Regions from separate parts of the Xenophilus sp. genome, predicted to be linked through region 1. Evidence: riboswitches for the same ligand, from Rfam matches in the RefSeq annotation. Region 1 holds a riboswitch; the other holds the start of a gene.

The links. Region 1 has a riboswitch for S-adenosylhomocysteine ahead of ahcY (adenosylhomocysteinase). Riboswitches for the same ligand answer to the same signal wherever they lie in the genome.
Region 2: another riboswitch for S-adenosylhomocysteine. It lies ahead of metH (methionine synthase); the one in region 1 lies ahead of ahcY (adenosylhomocysteinase).

Annotation. Positions count from the first base shown of each region.
Region 1 covers NZ_JBIQNC010000169.1:323-7,888, reverse strand. Annotated here, with positions in the region: gene ACIY1X_RS20315 (transporter substrate-binding domain-containing protein) at 1-671, shown strand, start outside; gene ACIY1X_RS20310 (septal ring lytic transglycosylase RlpA family protein) at 678-1,379, opposite strand; gene metF (methylenetetrahydrofolate reductase [NAD(P)H]) at 1,376-2,221, opposite strand; gene ACIY1X_RS20300 (TlyA family RNA methyltransferase) at 2,218-2,973, opposite strand; gene ahcY (adenosylhomocysteinase) at 2,987-4,444, opposite strand; S-adenosyl-L-homocysteine riboswitch at 4,519-4,610, opposite strand; gene ACIY1X_RS20290 (aldehyde dehydrogenase family protein) at 4,633-6,153, opposite strand; gene ACIY1X_RS20285 (saccharopine dehydrogenase family protein) at 6,173-7,327, opposite strand; partial or broken gene ACIY1X_RS20280 (Lrp/AsnC family transcriptional regulator) at 7,458-7,566, shown strand, end outside.
Region 2 covers NZ_JBIQNC010000208.1:77-5,080, forward strand. Annotated here, with positions in the region: partial or broken gene ACIY1X_RS22190 (ligand-binding protein SH3) at 1-137, shown strand, start outside; gene ACIY1X_RS22195 (LysR family transcriptional regulator) at 158-1,054, opposite strand; gene ACIY1X_RS22200 (PACE efflux transporter) at 1,120-1,596, shown strand; gene ACIY1X_RS22205 (hypothetical protein) at 1,548-2,216, opposite strand; S-adenosyl-L-homocysteine riboswitch at 2,344-2,419, shown strand; gene metH (methionine synthase) at 2,442-5,004, shown strand, end outside.

The sequences.
Region 1 (7,566 bases):
CATGGGAGGTGTGCCGCGCGCTCGTGCGCGAGCTGGAAGTCCAGCTCCGGCGGCCGATCGAGATCCGCACCACGCCCGTCTCACTGCCCGGCTCCTTCGAGATGCTCGCGGACGGCCGCATCGACCTGCAGTGCGGCAGCACGACGCACACCGCCGAGCGTGCGCACAAGGTCGACTTCAGCCACACCTTCTTCGTCTCGGGCATCGTGGTGTCCTACCGGAAGGACGAGGTGCGCTACGCGCATCCGCTGCAGTTCGGGCGGGTGGGCGTCGTCGCCGGCTCGACCGCCGAGGGCATCATGAAGAAGCGGGCGGCGCAAGGCGGCGCGGCCCGGATCGAGGCCGTGGTGCCGGTGCCCGGCTACGACGCCGGCGTGGAGATGCTCAAGAGGAAGCAGATCGACACGCTGTTCGCCGACAGCGTGCTGGTGCCGCTGGACCCGGAGATCGCGCGCCGCGGCACGCTGGAGACGGTGGAGCCCTATGCGCTCATGCTGCGCAAGGGCGACCGGGCCTTCGGCGAGCAGGTCGACCGGGCCCTGGTGAACGTCCTGCACAGCCCCGCGATGCTGCAGATGGCGCAGGCCGCCAAGCTGGATGGCAAGATCAATCACCTGACGCGAGAGATCTGGCGCCGGCCTTCGCGCGACCCCGCGCCGCAGATGTACTGACGGGAACTACCTGCGCCGGCGGGACGGACGAGGCGGGGCAGCCTTGCGCGCGGCTGGCGCCGGGGGTGCCGGGTCCGCGTCGGCGCCGGAAGAACCGTTCTCGGCCGCGTCCACCGGCACGCCGTTGCAGCGCCCGCCCTCGGCGCCGATCAGCGTCAGCGCCACTTGCTTGATGCCCAGGCCGATCATGTCGAGCTGCTCGGCGGCGGCCCGGCTCAGGTCGATGACCCGGCCGGCGGCGTAGGGGCCGCGGTCGTTGACGCGCACCAGCACCTCCTTGCCGTTGACCAGGCTGCGCACGCACACGCGGGTGCCGAAGGGCAGCTTCTTGTGCGCGGCGGTGAACGCGCCCATGTCGAAGCGCTCGCCGCTGGCCGTCCTGCGCTGGTGGAACTGGATGCCGTACCAGGAGGCGCCGCCGCGCTCGTACACCTCGCCCGGCGGCTGGTCGCCGGGCGCGCCGTCGTCGGGCGGCAACTCGTCTTCGGCGCGGCCGATCGCGAGGTCGTAGCGCACGGAGGGCACGCGGGAGCGCGGCGCCTCCAGCGGCGTGCCGGCCTGGCGGGCCAGCGGCTTCAGCGGCTCCGCGGAAGCACCCGCCGCGGCCGGCGGCTCGCCCGGCGGCGTGGTGCAGCCGCCCAGCAGGCCGACCAGCCAGGCCACGCCCAGCCAGCGCGCCCGCCCGGCGATCACCCGTGCCGCCCTCATGCCCCCCAGCCCAGCCGCTGCAGCACGCCGAGCGTGGCCTGCGACTGGTTCATCGTGTAGAAGTGGATCGCCGGCGCGCCGCCCGCGCGCAGCCGCTCGCACAGTTGCGCCACCACATCCAGCCCGAAGGCGCGGATGGAGGCGACGTCGTCGCCGTAGGCCTGCAGGCGCAGGCGGATCCAGCGCGGGATCTCGGCGCCGCAAGCGTCGGAGAAGCGCATCAGCTGCGCGGAGCTCGTGATGGGCATGATGCCCGGCACCACGGGCACGTCCAGGCCGAGGGCCCGCGCGTCCTCGACGAAGCGGAAGTACGCCTCGGGGCTGAAGAAGTACTGCGTGATGGCCGAGTCGGCCCCGGCCTGCACCTTGGCGGCGAAGGCCCGCAGGTCGGCCTCGGGGCTGCGCGCCTGCGGGTGCACCTCGGGGTAGCAGGCCACCTCGATGTGGAAGTCGCGCCCGGTCTCCTCGCGGATGAAGCGCACCAGGTCGCTGGCGTACTGGAACTCGCCGCCGATGCCGTAGCCGCTGGGCAGGTCGCCACGCAGCGCCACCAGGCGCTTCACGCCCATCGCCTTCAGCTCGGCCAGTTGCGTGCGCACCGTTTCGCGCGTGGCGCCGATGCAGGAGAAGTGGCTCGCGGCATCGACGCCCTCCTGCAGGATCTCGCGCACCGCGCCGAAGGTACCGGCCTGGGTGGAGCCGCCGGCGCCGTAGGTGACGGAGCAGAACTGCGGCTTCATCGCGTAGAGCTGCTGGCGCACCGCACGCAGCTTGACCACGCCCTCGGGCGTCTTGGGCGGAAAGAACTCGAAGCTCAGGGAGAGCGGGGAGGCGGTCGTCATGTTTTCCTCAACACCATCAGGAACTCGCGGTTGCCGTCGCCGCCCAGGATCGGGCTGTCGTGCCAGCCGGCCCAGGCCAGGCCCAGCGCGTCGGCGGCACCGCGCAGCTTGTCGCGTACTTCGTCGTAAGCGGCCGCGTCGCGCACGATGCCACCCTTGCCGATGCGGCCCGGCTGCAGCTCGAACTGCGGCTTGGCCAGCAGCAGCATGCAGCCGCCGGCGGCCAGCAGCGGCGCCAGCGCCGGCAGCACCAGCGCCAGCGAGATGAAGGACAGGTCGCCGGCCACGAGGCCGAAGCCGCCCGGCGGCAGCGCGCCGCCCAGGCCGGCGGCGGTCAATGCACGGGCGTTCACGCCCTCCAGCGCCGTCACGCGCGGGTCGGCACGCAGCCGTTCGTGCAACTGGCCATGCCCCACATCCACGCCGACCACGCGCGCCGCGCCGTGGCGCAGCAGGCAATCGGTGAAGCCGCCGGTGGACTGGCCCACGTCGAGGCAGACCAGGCCGGCGGCATCCACGCCAGCCAGGCGCAGCGCGGCCTCCAGCTTCAGGCCGCCACGCGAGACATAGCGCGTCTCGGCGTCGTCCTCCGGCTGCAGCTCTGCCGCGGGCGGCAGCTCCTCGCCGTTCTTGGCGACGCGCCTCCACGCGCCGCCCGCCAGCCGCCACTGCACGCCGGCCGCGATCAGCCGCTGCGCCTGCGCACGCGAGGCGGCCTGGCCGCGCTCCACCAGCAACTGGTCGGCGCGCATCGCAGCCCCTCGCTCAGTAGCGATAGGTATCGGGCTTGTAGGGGCCCTGCACCGGCACGCCGATGTAGGCGGCCTGCTCCTTGCTCAGCTTCGTGAGCTGCGCGCCCAGCTTCGACAACTGCAGCCGCGCCACCTTCTCGTCCAGGTGCTTGGGCAGCACGTAGACCTTGCCCGGCTGGTAGTCCTTGGACTTGGAGAACAGCTCGATCTGCGCGATGGTCTGGTTGGCGAAGCTGGAGGACATCACGTAGCTGGGGTGGCCGGTGGCGCAGCCCAGGTTCACCAGGCGCCCCTTGGCCAGCAGGATGATGCGCTTGGCGGGCTTCCTGCCCTGCCTGGGGAAGATCACGTGGTCCACCTGCGGCTTGATCTCTTCCCACTGGCAGTGCTTCTCCAGCGAGGCGACGTCGATCTCGTTGTCGAAGTGGCCGATGTTGCAGACGATGGCCTGGTCCTTCATCGCCGCCATGTGCGCGTAGGTGATGACGTCCTTGTTGCCGGTGCAGGTGACGAAGATGTCGGCCTTGTCGGCGGCCTCTTCCATCGTCACGACACGGTAGCCCTCCATCGCGGCCTGCAGGGCGTTGATCGGGTCGATCTCGGTGACCCACACCTGCGCCGACAGCGCGCGCAGCGCCTGGGCCGAGCCCTTGCCCACGTCGCCGTAGCCGCACACCACCGCGATCTTGCCGGCCACCATCACGTCGGTGGCGCGCTTGATGCCGTCCACCAGCGACTCGCGGCAGCCGTACAGGTTGTCGAACTTGCTCTTGGTCACCGAGTCGTTGACGTTGATCGCGCGCAGCGCCAGCGTGCCCTTGGCCGACATCTCCTGCAGGCGGTGCACGCCGGTGGTGGTCTCCTCGGTCACGCCGATGATGTTCTTCAGGCGGCGGCTGTACCAGGTGGGGTCATCCTTAAGGCGGGCCTTGATGGCAGCGTGCAGGATCTTCTCTTCCTCGCTCTTGGCCTTGCCCAGCGCCTTGATGTCCTTCTCGGCGCGCGCGCCCAGGTGCATCAGCAGCGTGGCGTCGCCGCCGTCGTCCAGGATCATGTTCGGGCCTTCGGCCTTGCTGCCCTTGAGGCCGAACTCGAAGATGCGGTGCGTGTAGTCCCAGTAGTCCTTCAGCGACTCGCCCTTGATGGCGAACACCGGCGTGCCGGCGGCCGCGATGGCGGCGGCGGCGTGGTCTTGCGTCGAGAAGATGTTGCACGAGGCCCAGCGCACCTCGGCGCCCAGCGCCTGCAGCGTCTCGATCAGCACGGCCGTCTGGATCGTCATGTGCAGCGAGCCGGCGATGCGCGCGCCCTTGAGCGGCTGGCTTTTGGCGTACTCGTCGCGGATCGCCATCAGGCCGGGCATCTCGGTCTCGGCGATGGCGATCTCCTTGCGGCCCCAGGCCGCCAGGCCCAGGTCGGCGATCGCGCAATCGACGTTGGTCAGTTGTTTGGAAGTGGCAGGCGCGTTCATCAGTGCTCCAGTTGCCGCGAGGGCGGGTTGAGACAGGCGTCCACGTTCTGGGGAAACAGCTCACCGCACAGAAGCGTGGGCGAGCGTCGTTGCGGGAAGAAGAGTTCCGAGCCTCGCATCTGCGCCGCCCTGCCGGGCGGGAGACGCTGCAACGCTCCTCGGAATCCGCGGGATTTTAATGGGAACGGCTACCCGCCGGCGCCGTCCACCTCGAAACGCACCCCTTGCGCCAGCGGCAGCGCGCGGCCGTAGTTGATGGTGTTGGTGGCGCGGCGCATGTAGCCCTTCCAGGCGTCGGAGCCGGACTCGCGGCCGCCGCCGGTGTCCTTTTCGCCGCCGAAGGCGCCGCCGATCTCGGCACCGCTGGTGCCGATGTTGACGTTGGCGATGCCGCAGTCGCTGCCGGCCTGCGACATGAACTGCTCGGCCTCGCGCAGCGACTCGGTGAAGATGCACGAAGACAGGCCGTGCGCGGCGGCGTTGTTCAGCGCGATGGCATCCTCCAGTCCGGCGACGCGCTGCAGGTACAGGATGGGCGCGAAGGTCTCGCGCAGCATGGCGGCATGCTGCACCTCGGTCTCCACCAGCGCGGGGCGGACGTAGAAGCCGCCCTCGCAGCCGGGCACAGCGACGCGCTCGCCGCCCCACACGCGGTTGCCGTGCACATCGCGGCACTCGGCCAGCGTGCGCTGCATGGCCTCGAAGGCGGCGCCGTCGATCAGCGGACCGACCAGCGTGCCCTCGGCCGCCGGCTGGCCGACGCGCAGCGAGGCGTAAGCGCGCTGCAGCCGCTCTCGCAGCGGCTCGTACACGTCGGGGTGCACGAAGGCGCGCCGCAGCGTGGTGCAGCGCTGGCCGGCAGTGCCGGCGGCGGCGAACACGATGGCGCGCGCAGCCAGGGCCAGGTCGGCGCTGGGGCGCACGATGGCGGCGTTGTTGCCGCCCAGCTCGAGGATGCTGCGCTTGAACTGCTGCGCACAGGCGACGCCCACCGCACGCCCCATGCCGGTGGAGCCGGTGGCACTGACCAGCCGCACCCCCGGGTGCGCCACCAGTGCCTCGCCGGCCTCGCGCCCGCCCAGCCAGAGCTGCGCGACCGCCTCATGGCCCGGCGCGGCCTCGCGCAGCGCACGCAGCAGCAGGCCGTGCGCGGCCAGCGCCGACAGCGGCGCCTTCTCGGAAGGCTTCCACACCACGGCGTTGCCGCACACCAGCGCCAGCGCCGCATTCCAGGACCACACCGCCACCGGGAAGTTGAAGGCCGAGATCACGCCGCACACGCCGAAGGGGTGCCAGCTCTCCAGCATCTTGTGCTCGGCGCGTTCGGAGGCGATGACGCGGCCATGCAACTGGCGCGACAGGCCCAGCGCGAAGTCGCAGATGTCGATCATCTCCTGCACCTCGCCGCGGCCCTCGGCGGTGATCTTGCCGGTCTCCAGCGTCACCAGCCGGCCCAGCGTGTCGCGGTGCCGGCGCAGTTGCTCTCCGAAGGCGCGCACCACCTGGCCGCGCGCGGGCGCCGGCAGCGCCGCCCAGCGCGACTGCGCCGCCGCGGCGGCTTCGGCCGAGGCCTGCTGCGCCCGCTCGCCGGTGCGCGGCAGCCAGGCCAGCAGGGCGCCGTCGATCGGCGAATGCACGGGCCAGGCCACCGCCGCATCGGCGGGCGCGGCAGGCAGCGTCAGGCCCAGCGCATCGAACAGGGCCTGCAATTCGGGATGAGGGCAGCGGTCATGGTGCGAACTCCTTCTCTGCACAGTCGGCACCGGGCGTTTGCGGCGCACGCTCAGCGTAGACGGCACCGAAGCGGTTGGCCAGCAGCGCCGCCAGCGGCACCTGCTGCGGGCCGACGAAACCGGCCTGCGGCAGCACGCCCTGCACCACCAGGTCGAGCGCCGCGCAGATGCCGGCGGCCGTGCAGCGCTGGATGGCCGACAGCGCGTGTCCGTCGAGTTCGGCGCCCAGGATGCGCACCGAGAAGCGTTCGCGCGCCAGCCGGCCGCCGCGCAGGCCGCTGGCGCGCGCCGCGATCAGCACCACGTCGTCCAGCGTGGTGCCCAGGGCCGACTCGAAGATCTCGCGCAGCAGGTCGCGCCGCTCGCGCAAGCGCAGGTCGTTCAGCAGCAGCTTCATGATGGCGCCGTGCCCCGGGTAGCGGATCGACTTGTAGTCGGCCCGCCGCACCGAGGCCGGCAGCGTGTGCGTCAGCGTGCCGAGCCCGCCGGAGGTGTTGAAGGCCTCGTAGGCCACGCCGTCCAGCACCAGCCGCTCCAGTCCTTCGAGCGCCGGCAACTCGACGCGCCGGCCGTCGGCAATGGCCTCGCAGGGGTTGCAGTACTCGTTGATCAGCCCCTCGGTGCTCCAGGTGAGCTTGTAGCGCAGCGCGTTGTCGGGCCGGCGCGGCAGCGCGCCCACGCGCAGGTGCAGCGCGGCAGGCTGGTCGAAGCGCGCCGCCAGCGCATGGCCCAGCACGCCGACGAAGCCCGGCGCCAGCCCGCACTGCGGCATCAGCACCGTGCGCGCGCCCTCGGCCAGCGCCTGGATGGCGCGGGTGCTCGGCACGTCCTCGGTCAGGTCGAAGTAGTGCACGCCGGCCTGCTTGCAGGCGGTGGCCGCGTCCACCGCGCAGTGGAAGGGCAGCGCGTTGAGCGCGGCGTGGCAGCCGCGCACCGCGCGCGCCAGCGCGGCGGCGTCGTGGCCGTCCAGCGCCAGCGTCTCGCAGCCCAGCGCCGCGGCCAGCGCCAGCCGCGCCGGGTCGCGGTCGGCCACGCGCAGCGTGTAGCCGCCGGCATGGCGCAGCATCAGCGCGATGGCCAGGCCCATGCGGCCGGCGCCGAGCACGGCGACCGGCACGGCGGCGGATCGAGAGGCGATGGAGGCGGTCATGACAGGCTCCTCGAAGCAGCGGCAGGTGCCTCGATGCTAGGCCGGAGTGCCGACGATCCGCAGCCCCCGATCCGTCGAAGAACGCCTTCGTGGTTGTCGAAGCGGCGACCGGCTCCTACATTCCGTCGTCATGGACGACACCGACCGCCGCCTGCTCGCCCTGCTGCAGGCCAATGCGCGCGCGCCCACGGCCGAGCTGGCGCGCCGGCTCGGCCTGGCGCGCACCACCGTGGTGGCGC
Region 2 (5,004 bases), on a different contig from region 1:
GCCCGCGCCCGCCGCAGTGGAACGGCCCGCCCCCCGGCGCCGGCCGGCCGATGCCGCCGCCCCGGCCGATGCCCGCCCCGCGCGGCTCGGCGACGCCCTCGGCCGGCCAGAACACGCCCCTGGGCGACCGGCCCTGAGGCGCTGCGGGGCCCGGCGCTCAGCCGTCGATGTCGCGCATCAGCGCCACGAAGCGGGCAGCGCCCAGGCCCATCGGCCGCTCCTTCGACCAGACCACGTCCACCCACAGCGTGAGCGCGTTGGTCAGGCCGGCCAGGGGCAGTTCGCGCAGCGTGCCCGCCGCCAGCTGGGGGCGCACCACGCTGCGCGGCAGCCAGCCCCAGCCCAGGCCGGCTTCGAGCAGGCTGCAGGCGGCCTCGGGGCTGTCGGTGAGCCAGCGCTGCCGCGCGAACAGCAGGCGCGGGTCCGCCACGCCGGCGTCGCGCCCGGCCACCACGATCTGCCGCGTGCGCGCCAGGTGCGCCTCGCCCAGGCCGCCGCCCTGCCCGCCGGCCTCCTGCAGCAGCGGATGGTCCGGCGCCACCACGGCCACCAGCGTCTCGCTGCCGACCTCCTGAAAGCCCTCCCGGCCGTCCTGGCCGGGCCGCTCGAACACCAGCGCGAGCTGGGCGCGGCCGCTGTGCAGCAGCACCAGCGCGTCGGCCTGCGGCGCGGCCAGCACCTCCACGTCCAGCAGCGGGAAGTCCCGCACCAGCCGGGCGACGGCGCCGGTCCAGGCGGCGCCCAGCAGTTCGGGGGCGATGGCCAGCGTCAGCCGGCTCTCCAGGCCCCGGGTGAGCGAGAGGGCCTGCGCCTCCAGCTGCGCCAGTTGCCCGGCCAGCAGGCGCGCCTGCGGCTCCAGCGCGCGCGCCGCCGCGGTGGGCCGCGGCTCGCGGCCCGAGCGGTCGAACAGCGGCAGGTCCAGCTCCGCCTCCAGGTGCGCGATGGCCATGCTCACGGCCGAGGGCACCCGGCCCAGGACGCGCGCCGCGGCGGAGAAGGAACCGCTGTCGAGCACCGCCAGGAAGACCGCCACGTTCTCGCTGGTGAAGGCCATTTCTATCAATCAATCTGAAAGAAGATGACTTTTTATATCAGCAATCAAGACATAAAGTGCCGTCCATGCAAGGCATTCAGCGAAAGATCGTCTACGTCACCCTCTACGAGGGCATCGCCATCGTGTGCGCCAGCGCTGGGTTGGCGCTCACTTCCGACAGCGGCCTCATGAAGGCGGGCGTCGCCTCCGCCATGGCCTCGGCCATTGCGCTGGTGTGGAACCTCGTGTTCAACACCGCCTTCGAGTGGTGGGAGGCGCGCCAGACGGTGCGCGGGCGCAGCCTGCGCCGGCGCGTGGCGCATGCGCTGGGCTTCGAGGGCGGGCTGGGGCTGATCCTGATCCCGGTCTTCGCCTGGTGGCTGGACGTGAGCCTGCTGCAGGCACTGGCGATGGAGGCGGGGCTGATGGTGTTCTTCCTGGTCTACACCTTCGCCTTCAACTGGGCCTTCGACGGCATCTTCGGCCTGCCGGCGGCAGCGCAGGCGGCGCAGCCTCAGCGCGGATCGAAGGACACGCGGTACCCCCAGCCCGAGGCGGGCTGAAAGCCGAAAAAGCCGGTGTAGACCTCGCAGCGCTCGTTGGCGGGGCCCCGCACGAGCTGGTGGAAGAGCTGGGCCGGCGTGTCCAGGCCGTCCATGTCCGAGGTCGCGGCGTGCCGTCCCAGGGAATCGGCGCGGGTCAGCAGCCCCGCCGCCGCGAAGGCATAGCCCGCATGCGTGGCGCAGTTGAGGCCGACGATGCCGAACATGCCGGGATCGACCCGCATCGAGGACCAGGCGCGCTCGAACTGCCGGCACTCGCGTTCCGAGACCTCGATCGCGAGCAGGGTCGACACCGCGCCGGCCGCCGCGGCGGCGGCGCGGTCGACATAGGCGCGCCGATGGACCATCAGTTCGCGATAGCCCCAGACCGTGCCCGCCAGCGTGGCGCTGAGTGTGCGCACGCCCAGGGTGGCCGTTTCCGAACCGCGGCTGCCGGACACGGGGATGCCGGTTTCGGCAAAAAAGCCGATCGGCTCCCCCGAGGACAGCACGCAGTCGGCATGGCCTTCGCTGGGCGGCGCGGCGCCGGGCCGTGCCATGCCGCGCACCACCAGCCCGATCCGGTAGCGCTGCGGCGCGAACGAGCGTTCGGTCAGTAGATTCCAGCGGATGTCCGTCATGGGGGCTCCTTGTGGTGGCGGGCGCGGCGGCGTCCTGCCGCACGGGAGGAAGGACGAACGGGCGGCGCCGCTTCTCAAGTGCCCCGGCCGCGCTGCGGGATGAGGCGGACGGCATAAAATCCGCCCCTTCCCCAAGGAGCGTTGCAGCAGCCGCCGGCTGTCAGGCTTGGGGGCTTCTTTCCGCGCAACGACGCTCGCCTGTCCATGCCATCCGCAGGTGAGCCCATGTCGATTCCCACGCCCCCCGTCGCCCCGATGAAGCTGTCCGGCCTGGAGCCGGTCACGCTCGGCGAGGGCAGCCTGTTCGTCAACATCGGCGAGCGCACCAACGTCACCGGCTCCAAGGCCTTCGCGCGGATGATCCTGAACGGCCGCTTCGAGGAGGCGCTGGCCGTGGCGCGCCAGCAGGTGGAGAACGGCGCCCAGGTGATCGACGTGAACATGGACGAGGCCATGCTCGACAGCAAGGCCGCCATGGTGCGCTTCCTGAACCTGATCGCCTCCGAGCCCGACATCGCGCGCGTGCCGATCATGGTGGACTCCTCCAAGTGGGAGGTGATCGAGGCCGGGCTGCGCTGCATCCAGGGCAAGGGCATCGTCAACTCGATCTCCATGAAGGAGGGCATCGAGAAGTTCAAGCACGAGGCGCGGCTGGTGCGGCGCTACGGCGCGGCGGCGGTGGTGATGGCCTTCGACGAGGTCGGCCAGGCCGACACCTACCAGCGCAAGATCGAGATCTGCGAGCGGGCCTACCGCGTGCTGGTCGACGAGGTGGGCTTCCCGCCCGAGGACATCATCTTCGACCCCAACATCTTCGCCATCGCCACCGGCATCGAGGAACACAACAACTACGCGGTGGACTTCATCGAGGCCACGCGCTGGATCAAGCAGAACCTGCCGGGCGCCAAGGTGTCGGGCGGCGTCAGCAACGTGAGCTTCTCCTTCCGCGGCAACGACCCGGTGCGCGAGGCGATCCACACGGTCTTCCTCTACCACGCCATCCGCGCGGGCATGGACATGGGCATCGTCAACGCCGGCATGGTGGGCGTGTACGACGAGGTGGAGCCCGGGCTACGCGAGCGGGTGGAGGACGTGATCCTCAACCGCCGGCCCGACGCCGGCGAGCGCCTGGTGGAGATCGCCGAGAGCGCCAAGGGCGCCGCCAAGGACGAGAGCAGGAAGCTCGAATGGCGCGGCACCCCGGAGCAGCCGGTGCCGGTGGCGCAGCGCCTGTCGCACGCGCTGGTGCACGGCATCACCGACTTCATCGTCGAGGACACGGAGGAGGCCTACCGCGAGATCGTCGCCAGGGGCGGCCGTCCGCTGCACGTGATCGAGGGCCCGCTGATGGACGGCATGAACGTCGTCGGCGACCTGTTCGGCGCCGGCAAGATGTTCCTGCCGCAGGTGGTGAAGTCGGCGCGCGTGATGAAGCAGGCGGTGGCGCACCTGATCCCCTACATCGAGGAAGAGAAGAAGCGCGACGAGGCGGCCGGCCGCGACGTGCGCAGCAAGGGCAAGATCGTCATCGCCACCGTCAAGGGCGACGTGCACGACATCGGCAAGAACATCGTCACCGTCGTGCTCCAGTGCAACAACTTCGAGGTGGTGAACATGGGCGTGATGGTCCCGTGCCACGAGATCCTGGCCCGGGCAAGGATCGAGGGCGCGGACATCGTCGGCCTGTCGGGTCTGATCACGCCCAGCCTGGAAGAGATGCAGTACGTGGCCGGCGAGATGCAGAAGGACGAGCACTTCCGCATCAAGAAGATCCCGCTGCTGATCGGCGGCGCCACCACCAGCCGCGTGCACACCGCGGTGAAGATCGCGCCGCACTACGAGGGGCCGGTGGTCTACGTGCCCGACGCCTCGCGCAGCGTGGGCGTGGCGCAGAACCTGCTCTCGGAGCAGGCGGCGCAGTACATCGCCGAGGTCAACGCCGACTACGAGCGCGTGCGCCACCAGCACGCCAATCGCAAGCAGGTGCCGCTGTGGCCGCTGGCGAAGGCGCGCGCCAACAGGACGCCGATCGACTGGCGCGGCTACCAGCCGACCCGGCCGAAGTTCACCGGCCGGCGCATCTTCCGCAACTACGACCTGTCGGAGCTGGCCGCCGCCATCGACTGGGGCCCCTTCTTCCAGACCTGGGACCTGGCGGGGCCCTTCCCGCAGATCCTCAAGGACGAGATCGTGGGCAGCGAGGCGCAGCGCGTCTTCTCCGACGGCAAGCGCATGCTGCAGCGGCTGATCGAGGGCCGCTGGCTCACGGCCAACGGCGTGGTGGGCTTCTGGCCGGCCAACACCGAGCACGACGACGACATCGTGCTCTACGCCGACGAGAGCCGCGAACGCAAGGTGCTGACCTGGTACGGCATGCGCCAGCAGACCGAGAAGCAGGAGGTGAACGGCGTGATGCGCCCCAGCCGCTGCCTCGCCGACTTCGTCGCGCCGCGCGACGCGGGCATCGCGGACTACGTGGGTGCCTTCGCCGTCACGGCCGGCATCGGCGCCGAGAAGAAGGAGAAGTACTTCCTCGACGACCTGGACGACTACTCCGCCATCATGTTCAAGGCCCTGGCCGACCGCCTGGCCGAGGCCTTCGCCGAGGTGCTGCACCGGCGCGTGCGCATGGACCTGTGGGGCTACGCGCCCGACGAGCAGCTCGGCCTGGAGCAGCTCATCAAGGAGCAGTACCGCGGCATCCGCCCGGCGCCCGGCTACCCGGCCTGCCCCGACCACAGCGTCAAGGGCCCGCTGTTCGAGCTGCTGCAGTGCGAGGAGATCGGCA